4 regions of the Virgibacillus sp. LDC1 genome follow, and region 1 is predicted to be linked to each of the others. Evidence: predicted binding sites of a transcription regulator. Region 1 holds the regulator's gene; each other region holds the start of a gene.
What was found. Region 1 encodes Rex, which represses fermentation and respiration genes when NADH is low (regulators of the CRP and FNR family bind a similar motif). Its sites were predicted from a motif close to TTGTGAAATATTTCACAA; they were not measured.
Positions count from the first base shown of each region.

Region 2: the regulator Rex is predicted to act here: its motif matches at 1,444-1,461, upstream of adhE (bifunctional acetaldehyde-CoA/alcohol dehydrogenase).
Region 3: the regulator Rex is predicted to act here: its motif matches at 925-942, upstream of hcp (hydroxylamine reductase).
Region 4: the regulator Rex is predicted to act here: its motif matches at 2,684-2,701, upstream of OHJ21_RS21665 (DUF438 domain-containing protein).

Region 1 covers NZ_JAOXLZ010000001.1:746,905-751,378, reverse strand. Annotated here, with positions in the region: gene OHJ21_RS03570 (cell wall elongation regulator TseB-like domain-containing protein) at 253-771, opposite strand; gene OHJ21_RS03565 (amidohydrolase) at 803-2,104, opposite strand; gene OHJ21_RS03560 (redox-sensing transcriptional repressor Rex) at 2,079-2,744, opposite strand; gene dinG (ATP-dependent DNA helicase DinG) at 2,807-4,474, opposite strand, start outside.
Region 2 covers NZ_JAOXLZ010000001.1:579,949-584,422, forward strand. Annotated here, with positions in the region: gene OHJ21_RS02660 (asparagine synthase) at 287-445, opposite strand; gene OHJ21_RS02665 (Crp/Fnr family transcriptional regulator) at 533-1,258, opposite strand; gene adhE (bifunctional acetaldehyde-CoA/alcohol dehydrogenase) at 1,535-4,144, shown strand; gene pflB (formate C-acetyltransferase) at 4,465-4,474, shown strand, end outside.
Region 3 covers NZ_JAOXLZ010000005.1:102,368-106,841, reverse strand. Annotated here, with positions in the region: gene OHJ21_RS25175 (2-oxoacid:acceptor oxidoreductase family protein) at 1-863, opposite strand, end outside; gene hcp (hydroxylamine reductase) at 1,071-2,756, shown strand; gene OHJ21_RS25165 (carbohydrate-binding protein) at 2,916-3,932, opposite strand; gene rlmD (23S rRNA (uracil(1939)-C(5))-methyltransferase RlmD) at 4,268-4,474, opposite strand, start outside.
Region 4 covers NZ_JAOXLZ010000002.1:209,262-213,735, forward strand. Annotated here, with positions in the region: gene OHJ21_RS21655 (glycoside hydrolase family 36 protein) at 1-1,500, shown strand, start outside; gene OHJ21_RS21660 (hypothetical protein) at 2,108-2,470, shown strand; gene OHJ21_RS21665 (DUF438 domain-containing protein) at 2,789-4,045, shown strand; gene OHJ21_RS21670 (hypothetical protein) at 4,332-4,474, shown strand, end outside.

The DNA.
Region 1 (4,474 bases):
TTCCTGTATAAAATTTTGTCTATCATTTTGTAACACAAAAATACATATAACAACGATATATTCCGATGCATGTAATTTATATGCTCGTTTTGTACAAGTACGAGTATATCACATCTTATATACTTTTTCATGCATGTCTGTGAAAATATTTAGAACAGTTTTTCCATATTTTTTCTGAATCCGCTTACAATTATGAAAGAAAAAGAGAAGCCCCTCTTAAATAGTAAGGGACGCCTCTCTTTACTTCGTTTATTATTGATTTGGAAGAATAATGTCATTACCGATCGTGTTACCGTCTTGAAAACGATAAAACCGATAGCCGCGCTGACCGTTGTGTTCATACTGCAGCTGCCAGGCATACTCGCCTTCATACATTCCAGGCAGCAATCGCTTAATTTCCACACCAGGCAATTCGTTATAAATCTGATCCCGAATCTGGGCTTCCGACATCCCTGTATTCAATAAAACGGACTGGACAGCATCGGCACCTTCAACAGGTATGTTGTCATCTGTAAATTTTACCCATACCATACGATCTTGATTGTCCTGATCCTTGCCGCTTACCACCCAATAGTTATTATCCTCGCCCCACACCGATTTATAGGTCTTTCCGGACGAAACCAATTGGCCATGCTGCTTGGCGGCAGCAATCGCCATTCTTTCTTCATTCCAAGTGTCTTTCATAACATATGAATAATAGAGCTGTAAACCAAGCAGTAACAGCAGCACGCCGGATACACTAAGCAAGATCCACTTCGTTTTTTTCTTCAAATCCGTCTTCCTCGCTCCCCTTGATTATTCCCTAGAGGGTTGTAAGACGCTCAAAGGCACGCTGCGCTTCCCGGCGGATACGTTCCTCATCGAGAGTAAGGCTCGCGCCATTCTTCACGACCTGCTTACCGTCAACCCATACATGCTCAACATCCTTCGCACTGGCGGAGTAGATAGCATGAGAAATATAATCCGTCTTCGGAAGGAAGTGCGCCTGATCCGTGTTCAGTGCGATCATATCTGCCTTCATTCCTACCGCAAGCGTACCGATATCCGCAAGGAAAGCTGACTTGGCACCATACTCTGTACCCATCCGAAGCGCTTCGGATGCAGGAATCGCGGTTGGATCCCCGCTTACTCCTTTATGGATCAGTGCCGCCAGGCGCATCTCTTCAAACATATCCAGATTATTATTGCTCGCAGGTCCATCGGTACCCAAAGACACGGTGACCCCGGCTTTCAGTAGTGCAGGCACGCGAGCGATGCCGCTGGCAAGCTTCAGATTGCTGCCTGGATTATGCGACACCATCACTTGATGCTTAGCCAGGATTTCGATTTCTTCATCGGTCAGATGGACGGCATGCGCAAGCAGCGTTGGACGGGAAAACATGCCAAGCTTCTCCAAATGGGCAACAGGGCGGAGTCCGTAATCATTTACATTCTGAGCGACTTCCGTTTCCGTTTCGGACATATGCGTATGCAAAGGCAGATTCAGATCATGGGATGCCTGAACGAATTTCTCGATGAAATCCGGCGGGCATGTGTAAGGTGCATGCGGCGAGATCATCGTCGTAATTCTTCCGTCCGCCTTGCCATGCCAGTCTTTCGCGAATGCAACCGCCTCATCCAGCTTCTGCTGCTGCACCTCAGGCGGACATAATCCGATGACACCGCGTGTCAGTACGCCGCGCATTCCTGAGTCCTGCACAACATTTGCAACCTGATCCATATGATCATACATATCCACAAACGTCGTGGTTCCGCCTTTGATCATCTCAAGCACGGAGAGTGAGGTTCCCCAGTAAACATCGTCGGCCGTGAATTTGGCTTCCATAGGCCACATTTTTTCCTGAAGCCATACCTGCAGTGCCAGATCGTCGCCATAACCGCGGAGAAGCGACATCGCCGCATGTCCGTGCGTGTTCACCAATCCAGGCAGGAAAAACAGATGGGTTCCGTCGATAATTTCTGTTCCCTCTTGGACGGTTGGCTCTTCTTCACCCAGGTAGGTTATCCGGTCATTCTCCACAACCATATATCCGCGTAGCACGGACCTTCCTTTCTCTAGTACCGCAAACGTTCCGTTTTTAACCATCCACTTCGTTGTCGTCATGTGCTGTATCCTCCTTACCGTTATCCAAATAATAGGCCAAACTTTGCAAATCCGTAGTAAAATCAGCCGTATGAATCCGGATATGGGATGGAGCTTTCAGGATGGTCGGCGCAAAATTCAGAATAGCCTCGATGCCTGCGGCGATAAGCTGATTCGCTACATTTTGCGCTTCAAAATCCGGAACGGTGATAATCCCGATACGAATGCCGTACTCATGAACCGTCTTCTCCAGTTCCTCCATCGGCTGTACAACCAAATTGTTTATTTTCATACCAACTTTGGGAGAATACGAATCGAAAACCGCCACAATCTTCATATTGTCCTTCAGAAATGCATTGTAATTTGATAATGCATGTCCAAGATTACCGGCCCCAATCAATGCGACATTGATCTTCTGGTCCAGCTTTAGAATCTGGCGAATTTTCTCGATCAGATAAGATACGTCATATCCGATCCCTTTCCGTCCAAAATCACCGAAATACGCTAGGTCCTTACGAATTTGAGCAGGATTGAGGTCCAGTTTTTGTCCCAGTTCCTGGGAGGAAACCGTGGAGACCTCCCTTTTCTGAAGCTCATTCAAATAGCGCAAGTATACAGGTAATCTGCGGACCACGGCTTCCGAAATTTTTTCCGATTTCATGCATGCTCCCCCTAATAATAGGTTAATAACTACATTTCAATGTGATCGTTCATGGTTTCACTTTATTCAGCTTGGTTCTCTACGCCTGCCTCTTCCTGCAGCCATTCCGAAATTCGGGGAACAATCCCCTCGGTCGGCATGTGCTCCATCTTTGGTCCCGGCAAGGAATATAGGAAATATTTTCCGTAATAGGATTCAATGACCCGGGTATCGTACACGATGACAATCCCCTTGTCTTGCGCTGTCCGTACCAGTCGGCCAAATCCCTGTTTGAAGCGAATGACGGCTTGCGGAACCGAAAGCTTCATGAAGGGGTTCTTCTTCTGCTGCTGCAGCAATTCGCTCTTGGCTTCAACCAAAGGGTGATTCGGCGGCTGGAACGGCAGCCGGACGATCGCAAGGCAAGTGAGCGCCTCACCGGGTATGTCAACCCCTTCCCAGAAGGAGCTGGTACCCAGCAGAACCGAGGCGCTGCTATCCTGGAATCTCCGGATTAACTTGGTACGGCTGGTTCCATCCATCCCTTGTCCCAGTACGGTAATATCGCTGGATGCCAGCGCCTCCTTCAAGGGCTCATGCACCTGACGCAGCATCCGGTACGAGGTGAACAGGACAAGCATACGTCCATGCGTAGCGATTGCCGTATCGGCCAATGATTGCACTAGTGTATTCACAAAGAGTGCATCCCCGACCGAGCCCTTCACGCTCGGAAAATCGCGCGGCACGACAAGGAGAGCCTGCTCCCTGTAATTAAACGGGGACGGCAGCAGAACCGTGTTCAGGTTGCCGCTATCTGCCGCTTCCTGTAGACCCAAATTCTCGATCATGAACTGGAACGATTTGTCCACCGACAAGGTCGCCGACGTCAGGATCACGCTTTGTTTCTTGTCAAAAAACAATTCCTTCAAGTGGGTGCTTACATCGACAGGCACCGCATAAAGTTGCAGCGATTTCCCGCGGAAATTGCCGTTAGCCTCCATCCAGTATACCGTGCCTTCATCATTCAGGGCCATGAAGGACCTCAGGTCCTCGCGGTGTGCGGCCAGGTCCTTAAACAGACCCGATAGGTCTGTTAACAGACTGTCGGCACTGTAATCGTCGAGATCTTCCTTCATTTCGGCGATCAGCTTGTCACCCTTGCGTACGACATCGCCCAGTATCACATGAATTTGATGTTCCAGCTCGGCAAGCGAATCCCAATCCTTCGGCTTCTTAAGAGGCGATAAGCGAAGCGAGAATTGACCGGCGTCTCCTGGAGATGCATCTCCGCGTTCCGGAAGCAGTCCGAACAATTGATCGCTGAGTCGATCCCAATTCTCTTTTACGGTGATCAGATCCGGATAAATCCGATCTATGATGGAAGACCACTCGACAGCCTTCTCATGGGATGAAACTTGCAGCAGCTGGCGAAGAGCCGGGAGCTGACCGCTGCGGCTGTCTTTGTACATACGGGTTAGCGTATGGACAACCGAAAAATATTTCATCTGCAAGCCAAGGTGCTTGCCGGCGACATCCTCCAAATGATGCGCTTCGTCGATGACGAGACGCTCATAACTCGGAAGCAGCTGGTGATTCGCTTTTACGTCGGTGAACAGCTTCGAATGGTTCGTAATGACAACATCCGCGATGCCCGCTTCATGCTTGGCTCTGTGATAGTAGCATTTGCGGAACCATGGGCAGGCACGGCCAAGACAGGAATCCGAATCGCTGGAGATGGTCTCCCAGAAATC
Region 2 (4,474 bases), 170 kb from region 1:
CACCGTGCGAACGAGATGTTGTGGAGGAATTCCATCCTCCAAGTTCATTGTCAGATGAAGTTTAACCTGACGAATAAACAAAGAAACCGTTCTTGGTTAATGGTCCGTCATTCTTCCAATTACCAAGAAACGGTTTCTTTTTTTGTATATTAATAGAGTGGGGGGATCTCCGCTTTTTAGATACGTCATCGCTGGAGCGAACAGGAGGGCGCTAGCATAAATAAGCTGTCCTCCTCAGTCATTGAACTGAAAGGACAGCTATGCGAATCTTGTCTTCCCAATCGTTTTACCGATGTTCCACGAGGTCAATCGCACCGAGCACGATATGAGCCAGTCCGAAGCCGAGAATACCGGTGGCGGCAAGTTTATACCTGCTGCCAAGCAGAGCGGCACCCGAAGCAGAAACCACAGTTCCAAGAACAGCAGGAATCAAACCTTCACGCATGCTGAGCACTCCCTTTAATTGGTTTGGAAAGACAAGGTTTATTGTAAGCAGATGACTGTAAATTATGCACAGAAGGGAGCCGGCCGGTTAAATCCGGCAGATTTCGTTCGGACACAGCTCACAATGGCAGATTTCCTGCAGCATCGGAAGATCTTTAATGACAATCATCCCGCCGGCATATTCGATGGCATCTTTTTTGCGTAAGTCACTCAGCATCCGGTTCACGCTTTCTCGGGTTGCCCCAATCATGTTCGATAGATCGGTGTGGGTAATCTTCTTGTTGATGAGAATGGTATCATCCGCTTGATGCTGCCCGTAGGTATTGCTCAGACGGATGAGCGTCGACGTTAAAGCACCGGGCTTTCCGTACATCATGAGATCACGGAATTTGGTCTGGGTGATGCGGTGGTGAATGCCCATCCACTTCATAAAATCAATGGCAAAGTCGCAATGCTGACAGATCAGCAGCTCCAGATCCTTGTGCTCGATGACTCCGACAACACTATCCTCAAGCACCTCTGCCGAGAAACTGTGGTTGTTGCTGAAGAATGGATCGGCTTGACCGACCATGTCTCCTGGATGGTACATATATAGAATAAGCTCTTTGCCTTCATCCGTCGATTTGGTTAATTTAATTCTTCCTTGTTTAACGAAGTACAGCTTGTCGGCGAAGTCACCTTCCCAGAACAAATGGGATCCTTCAGGGAGTACCCTTTCCTTCATGGTGACCAGCAGACGGTTGCGGTTTTGTTCCGAGAAGCACTGCGTGTTCCCTAAGTTTTCGATTTCCATTACATGGTCTACAGTATTCATGTTGGTATCCCCTAACATCCTAAAATTTGATCTGTTTAATCTTTAAATACATTATAACGTGAAAACATTCACTTTTGGGGGAGAATAAGAGGGAAATCGTGGCGAATTTTCAAACTTTGTGATCTCTTTCACTTGAAAGGAGGGAAAGACAGGTATAAATCACACAGAAAAGATAAATTTTAATATTGTGAAATATTTCACATGATTTTAGAAACAGCTGTGTTACGATCGAGGCGTAGAGAAGAAAGAAACACGAACCATGGGAGGATGAGAGATATGGCTGTGAGCAAAGGAACGGTTGAAGTTAAAGGACAAACGGCAGCAGAGTACATTCAGGGTCTGATTGACAAGGCAAATCGGGCCAAAGAAAAGTTTATGGAATTGAATCAGGAGCAAGTCGACGGGATTGTACAGTCGATGGCCATGGCAGGCCTTGAGAAGCACATGCAGCTGGCGAAGATGGCGGTTGAGGAAACGGGACGCGGCGTGTACGAAGACAAAATCATCAAGAACCTGTTTGCCACAGAGTATATCCACAACAGCATCAAATATGACAAGACGGTGGGTATCATTGAAGACAACGCTTATGACAGCTTTCAAAAAATAGCGGAACCGATCGGGATTATCATGGGGATAACCCCGGTAACCAATCCGACGTCCACGACGATATTCAAAGCGCTGATCTCCATTAAAACAAGAAACCCGATCATTTTCGGATTCCATCCATCCGCTCAGGCCTGCAGCCGGGAAGCTGCGCTGATATTGCGGGATGCCGCCGTGAAGCAAGGTGCTCCTGCCGATTGCATCCAGTGGATCGAAGCTCCTTCCATGGATAAAACCAATGCGCTCATGAATCATCCTGACGTCGCCTGCATTCTGGCTACGGGCGGTTCGGCGATGGTTAAAGCGGCATACAGCTGCGGCAAGCCGGCCCTCGGCGTAGGACCAGGTAACGTGCCCTGCTTTATAGAGAAGAGCGCCGACCTGGATCAGGCGGTGAACGACTTGATTTTGTCCAAAACCTTTGATAACGGCATGATCTGCGCTTCGGAGCAGGCTGTCATTATCGAGGAGCCTATATATCATACAGCGAAGAAAAAAATGATCGCCAGCGGCTGTTATTTCGTCAACAAGGAAGAACTGGCGAAGCTGACTGCGCATGCGATGGTATCGGAGAAATGTGCAGTCAATCCATCCATCGTCGGAAAGCCGGCCGCTAAAATTGCCGAGGCATGCGGTTTCGAGGTGCCGGAAAGCACCAAGATCCTGGTCGCCGAGCTGGAAGGGGTCGGTCCGGCTTATCCGTTGTCCGCCGAGAAGCTGAGTCCGGTTCTGGCCTGCTATAAAGTAAAGGACGCCGAGGAAGGCATAAGACGCGCAGAAGAGATGGTTGCTTTTGGCGGCATGGGTCACTCGTCGGTGATACACTCGCACAATGAGGACATCATCATGAAATTCTCGGATCGGATGAAAACCTGCCGCATCCTGGTGAACCAGCCTTCTTCGCAAGGCGGCATCGGCGATATCTACAACACGAACCTGCCATCGCTGACGCTGGGCTGCGGTTCGTATGGACGTAATTCCACTTCGTCGAACGTGACGGCTGTCAATCTAATCAACGTGAAAAGGGTGAACCGCAGAACCGTGAATATGCAGTGGTTTAAAGTGCCGGACAAAATTTACTTTGAAAAAGGTTCCACGCAGTATCTTGCGAAAATGCCGGAAATCACCCGTGTCGCTATCGTTACCGACCCCATGATGGTGAAGCTGGGCTATGTGGAGCGGGTAGAGCACTATCTGCGTCAACGCAGAGTGCCGGTAGCCATCGAAGTCTTCTCGGAGGTCGAGCCGGATCCTTCGACAACGACCGTAGAACGCGGAACGGAGATGCTTGCCAGGTTCCAGCCGGACTGTATCATCGCCCTCGGCGGCGGATCGCCAATGGATGCAGCCAAAGCCATGTGGCTGTTCTATGAATATCCGGATACGGACTTTAACAATCTGAAGCAAAAATTCATGGATATCCGCAAACGGGTCTATAAATATCCGAAGCTTGGACGGAAGGCGAAGTTCGTTGCCATTCCAACAACGTCGGGAACGGGCTCGGAAGTGACTTCGTTTGCCGTCATCACGGACAAAGGGCTGGGAAATACCAAATACCCGCTGGCTGACTATGAGCTGACACCGGATGTGGCGATAATCGATCCGGAATTTGTGTACACCTTGCCTAAAACGGCGGTAGCCGATACCGGAATGGACGTTCTGACACATGCCATTGAAGCCTACGTATCGGTGATGGCCAGCGATTATACGGATGGGCTTGCCATCAAGGCCATACAGCTGGTGTTCCAGTATCTTGAGCAGTCGGCGCTTACCGGTGACAAGCTCGCCCGCGAGAAAATGCATAATGCTTCGACGCTTGCCGGCATGGCTTTTGCGAATGCGTTCCTGGGCATCAACCACAGTCTTGCACATAAGTGGGGCGGCCAGTATCACACGGCACACGGACGCACTAATGCTATCCTGATGCCTCACGTCATCCGTTACAACGCCAAGAAGCCAACGAAATTCGCGGCATGGCCTAAATACACCCATTTTGTAGCTGATGAGAGATATGCTGAAATCGCACGGATTCTGGGGCTGCCTGCAAGAACGACGGAAGAGGGCGTAAACAGTTTGATTGCCGCGATCCGGGAGCTGAACAGCAAGCTCGGTATCGAGGAGTCGTTCCAGCAGCTTGGCATCGATCCTAAAGATTTCGAGAAAAATGTTGAGCATTTGGCGGATCGGGCTTTTGAAGACCAGTGCACAACGAGCAATCCGAAGCTGCCGCTGGTGACAGAGCTCGCAGAAGTTTACCGCAATGCATTCTACGGCCGGTTCTGAATAGGATAGGTATTGAAACGCCGATCATGAAGATCTGTGAAGGTTTTGAGGTAAGGTATGCGAGACCAGGACCAGAGTGATAAAAATCACGGGAAAAGTTAAGTTTGTGATTATTATCACAGATACAAGAGATCAACAGGACTACAATAAAGGTGTAGAAGGAAGCTGAATCTCAGATCTTTGATATAGAAGCTTGAAGGCACAAGGCGGGGTAGTTGCATCATTGGTCGTGAAAATAATCACATTTAAAGATCTGAGATAGATCAAGGTGTGGCCCCGCCTGTCCTTGCAAGCCCCAGCAAATCTAGGAGGGATTCGATATGTCGGTGA
Region 3 (4,474 bases), on a different contig from region 1:
ATAAACATCTGCATATTCCCGCGCTTGTCCGGTTTCTGCTCCCACACGATGCAGAAATCCGGACATACTGTATCGCAGGCGGCACAGTGAATGCAGTCCTCTATCTTGTACTCTGGCAAATATCCCTGCCGGGAGCTGCTAAGATCCTTCAGGACACTGTTCGCCGTAACGTTCAGAATCCCACCCAGCTCCTGCGTGTCATATCCAAGCATCGGCTGCGGTCTTGCGAAAGCGATTGGGTCTATAAGCTCTGAGCCGTTTCCCAAGGAAAGGAACTGGACTTCGTTATAACCTCTGTCAAAGGTCCGCACATTCGCTTCCACGAGGTGGGGCAGCTTTTTCTCAAATGTTGTGCGGATCACCTGCCGCATATCGTCCGGGTCTAGGAAGCTGCAAATCCGGAACAAAGCCCCCAGCATGGCCGTATTCACTTTGGTTTTTTCCTCAACGGAAATTTTCAGCGCATCCACTACGGCCAGCGTTCCCTGCGTCATGTTCAGATCCGCGGCCACTTCGGAAAGGTCTCGCGTCGTATTCACAAGCACCGTTCCATCAGGCTGTAATCCGCTTATGACATCGATCGTCTTATACAATGCTTCATGAAATACGCCGACGACATGCGGCTGCTCAATGGGACTGTGATCGCGGATTTCCACCTCGAGATCGCAGAACCTTACGAAACTCTTTACGGGCGACCCTTTTTTCTCCGAACCATAGCTGGAAAAATTCGAACCGTTAAGTCCGGAGCCGGTAACCCCGGCTTCGGCCAGCATTTTTCCGGCCAGATTGGCGCCAAGCCCGCCGATGGATTCGAGACGGATCTCGAAAAATCCCAGTTCATTCTTTTGAGGCAAAATCGACATGTTCTCTCCTCATTTCTTCTTAGGTCATTAATTCCAGTTTAAAAGAAGAAACGGACCAGGTTTGTGATTAAACTCACTACTTAAGAAATTGTGATTCCAATCACTATGTCGGTTGTGGGAGCGAAGTATACTGTCTTCAACAGTCCAATTGCGAGGCAATCTTATACTGACCTTACGACTAATAATCACGAAATTGGAGGAGAAACAATGAATAACAACGCCCAAGAGACCTTAAAGCATCAGCCGTCCATGTTCTGCTTTCAATGTCAGGAAGCATCCAAAGGAACAGGCTGCACCATTGTCGGCGTATGCGGCAAACCGCATGATGTGGCAAACCTGCAGGATTTGCTGATTTATCTGCTGAAAGGTATCTCTTTTCTCAGTCTGGATGTCCGGCTGCCGGAGGTGCTTGAACAGCGCGTATCGCTGTTTATGATGGACTCCTTGTTTGCAACGATAACGAACGCCAACTTTGACCGCGAGGTTTTTGTGGGAAAAATCCGGGAAGCGATCGAGCTCCGCGGCGAGGTGCGTACCTATTATAACGAACAATATCCGGAAGGAACCGCCAATCTCCCTGATGCTGCCGTCTGGCAAGCGGATAACGAAGCTGCTTTTGATGAAAAAGCACGTACGGTGGGTGTCCTCTCGACCCGCAATGAAGACATCCGCTCGCTGCGCGAATTGATTACGTACGGCTTGAAGGGGATGGCAGCTTATACGTACCACGCGCTTCATCTGGAGAAGGATGATCACGAATTAAACCGTTTTATGCGCCGTGCACTTGCCGCCACGCTTGACGACAGCCTTGAAGTGCAGGATCTGGTCGCTTTGACGATGGAAACCGGTAAATACGGCGTCAACGCCATGGCGATGCTGGATGAAGCGAACACCTCGGTTTATGGAAATCCGGAAGTTACGAAGGTCAATATCGGGGTAAGCAACCGGCCCGGCATTCTCATCAGCGGCCATGATCTGAAGGATTTGGAGGAGCTGCTGAAGCAGACGGAAGGAACCGGCGTGGACGTGTACACGCACAGTGAAATGCTGCCTGCCCACTATTATCCGGCATTCAAGAAATATGAGCATTTTGTAGGCAATTACGGGAATGCCTGGTGGAAGCAGAATAGCGAATTCGCAGCTTTTAACGGACCGATATTAATGACAACCAACTGTATCGTTCCGCCGAAAGACAGTTATAAGGACCGTATATATACAACAGGCAACACTGGGTTTCCGGGTGTCCGCCATATTCCAGAAGGAAAAGACGGTGCTCCCAAAGACTTCTCCCTACTAATCGAGCAAGCGAAAGGATGCCCGGCTCCAACGGAACTTGAAACGGGTGAGATCATCGGCGGTTTCGCTCATGCCGCTGTGATGAACGTGGCCGATCAAGTCGTCGATGCCGTGAAATCCGGGGCGATCCGCCGCTTCTTCGTCATGGCCGGCTGCGATGGACGAATGAAATCCCGCAGCTATTACACCGATTTCGCGGCTGAGCTTCCTAAAGACACGGTCATTCTAACTGCAGGCTGTGCCAAATACAAATACAATAAACTGGATCTAGGCGAAATCGGCGGTATTCCGCGGGTCCTGGACGCGGGTCAATGCAATGATTCTTACTCCCTCGTCGTGATTGCATTGAAGCTGAAGGAAGTATTCGGCCTTGAGGATATTAATGATCTGCCGATTTCCTATAACATTGCCTGGTATGAGCAAAAAGCGGTGATCGTGCTGCTTGCCCTGCTATATCTTGGCGTCAAAAATATTCATCTGGGCCCTACACTCCCTGCATTCCTGTCGCCTAACGTTGCCAAAGTCCTCGTGGAAAACTTCGGTATCGGCGGCATTACCAATGTGGAAGATGACATGAACATGTTCCTTGGCGCCTAATTAGTAGTCGAAGAAAACCTGATAAAGAAAAAAGGGCATGGGTTATGCAAGCAATGATCTGCTTGGTAACTCATGCCCTTTCAAATTAAATAAGCCGCTTCCACTCAACAAGGAAACTTCCACGTCGCTATTTTTCAATTTACCTATCAATGTAACCCCCTAATTCTTACCGCCATAGCCCTTATAAGTAGCATAAACTGCATCTGCATATTGATCTGCCAAAATAGGACGGCCATAAGAATCCGTAGCTCCTGGATACCAGTTATCTCCACCGTTGTAGTGTAATAATCCGTTGTAGATATTTCCAAACTTCGTAATCTTCTCATTTAAAATTAATGCCCCCAGATATACCTGGTCTTGTTCACTACTATGATTATACGCACGGCCAAATTTTGAGCTGAATTGAGATAAATACGCATTGCGTGTGTTTGGTTCTACCTGCATCAATCCGTCCCCGGCCGATGGACTACCTGGTAAACCGGCTCCAAAGCTGCTTTCCTTTTTGATAACTGCACTTAGCAATAAAGCAAAATCTCCGCCTTTCCCATAGGCATTGTCCGCATTCATGACATATGTCCATATATGGCTTGGAACCTCGGCAGGCTTAGTTACTGTAGGAGGTGGTGAACCCGTATAAATCTTGACCGATGACATTTTGTCATTGATCGTGTTGCCAACCCAGGAAGAATCTGAAGTAAAGGTCCACTTGTTTCCTCCATAATTATCATTCTCATAAACTTCAACCGTCCAACCGCTTGGAACCTTAAGAGACGACATCCAGTCGTTCGGAATTCCGTTTGCGTTTAACTGAGACAGTGTATAATTGCCTATCCCGAGTGTCACTGCTTTTCCTCCATAGTTTATATCTGCATAGAATGTTACTCCGTTCGTTGTCGGTGGTGTGGTTGGTGGCGTAGTTCCGCCGCTACCGTCTTTCTGCCATAAAGCAGGAACATTGGACGGTTCCCAACCTACGAGAGAAGTATGTGCCTGAAGACAGGTATAAGTGCTTCCACTATAGGTTACTGTGTCATTTACTGCATATGCGGTATTTGGAGCCCATGCTCCTCTAGCGGCTGCGCTCACTGACGGTAAGGCTGTGCAAAATGTGGATAGAAATACTGCTAAAACTACCAAAAGTGATAAGGGCTTAAAAGAAAACCTTTTATTAGTCATTTTCAAACCTCCTTGTTCTTTATTTATCTGTAGCGCTCCCATGAGACATGCCACAGGTTTTTACTTTACTATTATCTTACTTTATTTCCATTTTCTAAATTAATTCCACAGTTTTTAATGATACGGCAGGAGGATATCAAGATCGGGACCAAAAAGGCAATTTAAGTCGTGCTAAAAACAGAAGAAAGACTATGGAAAAATGAAGGGGGAAGGATTCAATAAAAAAACCGAGGAAAAACAGGAGTGGATACCTGAATTTCGCCCGGCTTGTAACACAACTTTAGGCTTTAACACGACTTTATCTGCTTTGAGATGACTTTAATTGCCTTCCACACCTATCGCACTAACAGTGCGCAACTCTCCACATGCACCGTATGCGGAAACATATCCACCGGCGTTACCTCTACCGTCCGATACCCGCCATCCTCCAACACACGCAAATCCCTTGCCAGCGTGGACGGATTACAACTCACATAAACAACCCGTTCAGGCTTCATCTCAAGAATCGTCTCTAGCAAGCGCGGATCGCACCCTTTACGCGG
Region 4 (4,474 bases), on a different contig from region 1:
GTTGCAGTGACCATGAAGCTGCGGGAATCGGCAGCGGATATGGGACTTTATCTGGAATCTAAAAAGTCGGCGGTGCATACCATCCGCATTCGTTGGAACCACAGCTTCACGAGGCCTGTAACGCTGCTCGGAGATCACTGGGAACGCGGCTACGGGGATATGGGTTGGTCCGGCCTGCAGCCGGAGCGCGTGATGCCCTGGTATTTCATGATTCACGACGGCTTGTCAACGGCCGGGTTCGGCGTGAAAACCGGGGCGGGCTCGATGTGCTGCTGGCAGGTGGACGCAGACGGCGTGACGTTGACGGCGGACGTGAGCAGTGGCAGTCAAGGCGTCACTCTTGGAAACCGGATTCTCAAATTCGCCGAGCTCGTGCAGGTCCATGGAGGCGAGAACATGACGCCGTATGAGACGACCCGGATGCTGTGCAGCTCCATGTGCGAGCAGCCGGTACTGCCGAGCGTTCCGGTATATGGGGGCAACAACTGGTATTATGCCTACGGCAAAAGCTCCCATCATCAAATTGTAGAAGATTCGCAGTTTATTTCCGCCATGGCGGAGGGCTTAACGAATCGTCCGTTCATGGTCATTGATGACGGCTGGCAGATCAGCTCCGGCACCTGTAACGGCGGTCCATGGATAGGAAATCGCGATTTTCCCGACATGGCGGAACTGGCGGATGAAATGAAGCAGGCTGGCGTCCGACCCGGCATCTGGTGTCGTCCGCTCTTAACGCAGGAGAAGGTGCCGGAATCTTGGGTCCGTTACACGAAAGGCGGGCATTTCTTAGATCCAAGCCGCCCGGATGTGCTTGAATATGTCGCGAACATGATGAGTCGGATGCATGAATGGGGTTACGAGCTGATCAAGCATGATTTCTCGACCTTCGATCTGTTCGGGCAATGGGGATTTCAGATGAAGGGAAAAGCCCATGCGCTGCCGTACGCCTTGAGCGATACTTCCCGCACCACCGCCGAAATTGTTCTCGACTTGTACCGGACGATTGCAGAGGCTTCGAAAGACAGTCTGATTATCGGCTGCAATACGATTGGGCATCTGGCGGCAGGCTTGTTTGAAATTCAGCGCACCGGAGATGACACCAGCGGCAGATCGTGGGAAAGAACGCGCAGAATGGGCGTGAATACGCTGGCCTTCCGGATGCCTCAGCATGGCACCTTGTTCAGCCATGACGCGGATTGCGTAGGCATCACCTCCGGGGTGCCTTGGGAATTCAATCGTCAGTGGCTCGATCTGCTGGCAAACAGCGGTACGCCGCTCTTCGTGTCGGCCGACCAGAAGGAGTTAAGCGGGCAGCAGAAGCGGGAGGTGCGACAGGCCTTTGAGGCAGCTTCCCGTCCGCTTCCGACAGCGGAGCCGTTAGACTGGATGTATAACAGCTGTCCTTCTCTGTGGAAGATTTCAGGGGAGACCCGGAATTACAGCTGGAACGGCGAAGCCGTCTTGGGGGCAGGCGCAAGAGATCACGAATGGTGGCGTTAACAGCCTTTGAACAAGAAAGTACCGCTTTCCGTTGGCAAGTGGATGAAGATCCCTTATTTACAGGAATCGGCCTATTCGCGTGCTTATGTGGGCGGAAGAGGCCTTGCTATCTGCTGAAAATTCGCCCATTAAGAAGATCATGAGGACAGAGGATCCGTTATTTTACGGGACTCGGCCTATTCTGGAGTTCACGCGGACAGAGGATCCGCTATTGTATCATAATCACGGATTAATCCGCGAAAAATCCCGGAATAGCGGATCTCTTGTCCGCATATTGCTTCGAAATCGGTAAAAACAAGGAAATAGCGGACCCAGTGTCCTCCAATAACGCAAATCGATGGACTTTAACAATGCTGGATGGCAGTATCCTAATCAGGGAATCTGTACGCGGCTAATTGCTGCCGAACTGAATAACAGTAATACAAAAAAGCCTATGCCGTTACATAGCGGGTAAACTTTAATGCGGCATGCCGTACATCCTGCCAAGCCACGCTCTTCATAAAAATCATGCACAAAGTCATCAGCCCGTGTTCGGGTCGGTGGCTTTTCCGTTTGTGGTATAATAACCCTAAATTTCTACATTAACTGAAGATGGCTGGTGAATCTGATGAGCGACAAATTCTGGTTAGTGGTACAGTATCCTCTGAAAAGTGTAAAAGGCAGCCAACGTGATCACTGGTTAAGAGAACAAGTAATGAAATACTTGCAACTATCTTTAGCAGATGCAGATTTAGGCCATGTTGACGGTTTTGATATGGGGAAAAACATATCCGATCCAAAAAAATATTCGCTTAATATATTCTGTGTCATTACGGAAGAAGAACGGGCGATAGCCTTGGTAAAAAGAGTGTTAAGAGAGAGTCGGCTTGATTATACTCGCATAAAAATGGCTACCATGCCCTACGGAACCGAAGAAACATATACCCTGAAATATGCCTATAAAAAGAGTGTTACGGATTTTTCACTATAGGGGTTTGAATCCCCTCCATACATTCCATAAAGAAGCGACCGTGACCGGTCGCTTTTTGTTTACCGGCCCAGATGCAATTCGGAAACAAGGGATGTTACGTATTTATGGCCGAGCGAGCTTCGCGTTCAGTCGTGCGGCCATTTCGTTAAGTGGACAGAGATTTTTCGAAGAAGATGGATTACTTTTTCTTTGTTCAATGAATCTTCATTACCTTTGTGCTTTTAATCACAAGTGAAGGAGCATGAGGATGCTAGTTTAGAGAAGTAAACAGAATAGAACTTCATCTTTATATATCGAAACAAAACAGAGGTGATGAACATGAGTGAATTCATTAATAACCGTGAGGAAGGAATTTCTGCTCATCGAACGGCCCGTATACATTTGCTCAAGGAAATCATTAAAGAGCTGCACCATGGAAAAAGCGTGGAGGAAGTGAAGTCAAAATTCAACCAAGCTGTAGGCGAAATATCGGTTGATGAAATTTCGGAGCTGGAGCAAGTGCTAATGCAGGAGGAAGGAATACCGGTAACCGAAGTACAGCGATTGTGCAGTGTACATGCTGCTGTATTCAAAGGTTCCATCCAAGACATTCACAGGGCTCATAAACCTGAAGAGCAGCCTGGACATCCTGTGTTTACCTTTAAGATGGAGAACCAAGAAATCGATCGACTGGCAAATTTCAAAATTGCGCTGCATTTGGATCAATTTCTGAAGGATCAGGGAGAGGCAAATCGCCTCAAATTGCTGGAGGATTTCAGTCTCCTCTATGACGTAGACAAACACTACAGCCGCAAAGAAAATTTGCTGTTTCCTTTTCTCGAGAAATACGGAATTTATGGACCGACCAAGGTGATGTGGGCAGTCGATGACGGTATCCGAATGGGAATAAAAGAAGTAAAATCCAACCTCACTCATTTTGAGGGCAATGCGCAGAGCGTAGTGGACCTTGCCAAACGCGTCTTAAATGAAGTAACAGAAATGATCTATAAAGAGGAACATATCTTATTACCTATGGCTCTGGAAAAGTTGACGGAAGATGAATGGCTTCAAATTGCTGCCCAAAGCGAAGAAGTCGGTTATTGTTTAATTGCGCCGGATCAAGCATGGATTCCTGAAAGAGCAGCTGAACCTGGCACAGATCAGGGATTGGCGTCTTCTCCGCTGCAAGAGGGGTATATCCGAATGAGTACTGGCATTTTATCGGTCAAACAGATGGAATCCATCTTAAATCATTTGCCAGTCGACCTAACCTTTATCGATGAGCATGATATCGTTCGATATTTTTCACAGGGCAAAGAGAGAATCTTCGTTCGCACCAAAGCGGTGATCGGCCGAAGTGTTCAGAACTGCCACCCTCCGCAAAGCGTTCACGTCGTCAATCAGCTGCTTGCTGATTTCAAAGCAGGTGTCAAAGATGCAGAAGATTTCTGGATCCCGGTTAAAGATAAATTTGTCTACATTCGTTATTTTGCCGTGAGAGATGAAGAAGGAAACTATATAGGCACGCTTGAATTCACTCAAAACATTAAGCCGATTCAGGAGCTCACCGGTCAAAAACGGATACTCTCACCGTAAGAAGGGAAGCCGTTCACCTTGGGATTCACCTGAATTGGATTCTAAAAGCCTTTGGCTTTTGGCTTTCTAACTAGGGGGGACTGCCCCTTCTGTGAGACAGCGATCAAAATACTGATAAGTCTAAACAACCAGTCGCCGAAAACAATCGGAGACTGGTTGTTTCGTTTCGCTTGTTGAATTTAATCAAAATATCAATTAGAAAACCTCCTGACCAACGCGATCCGTAGAATCGTGGTTTTGCTCAGCCACGCTTTGCCTTCAGTGGGGAACTCTCCTTTACAGCTCTGTGGGCACTTCCTTAGTCTTAGCTAAGACGGTACAATTCAAAGTAGATCCCAGAAATCCGTCCCAAACTAAAATTCATAATGCGCCATGGGTTAAAGGCAAGCAGGCGGAGCCGGTGATGGTTGCGGCCCGGTTGGTTCGGCT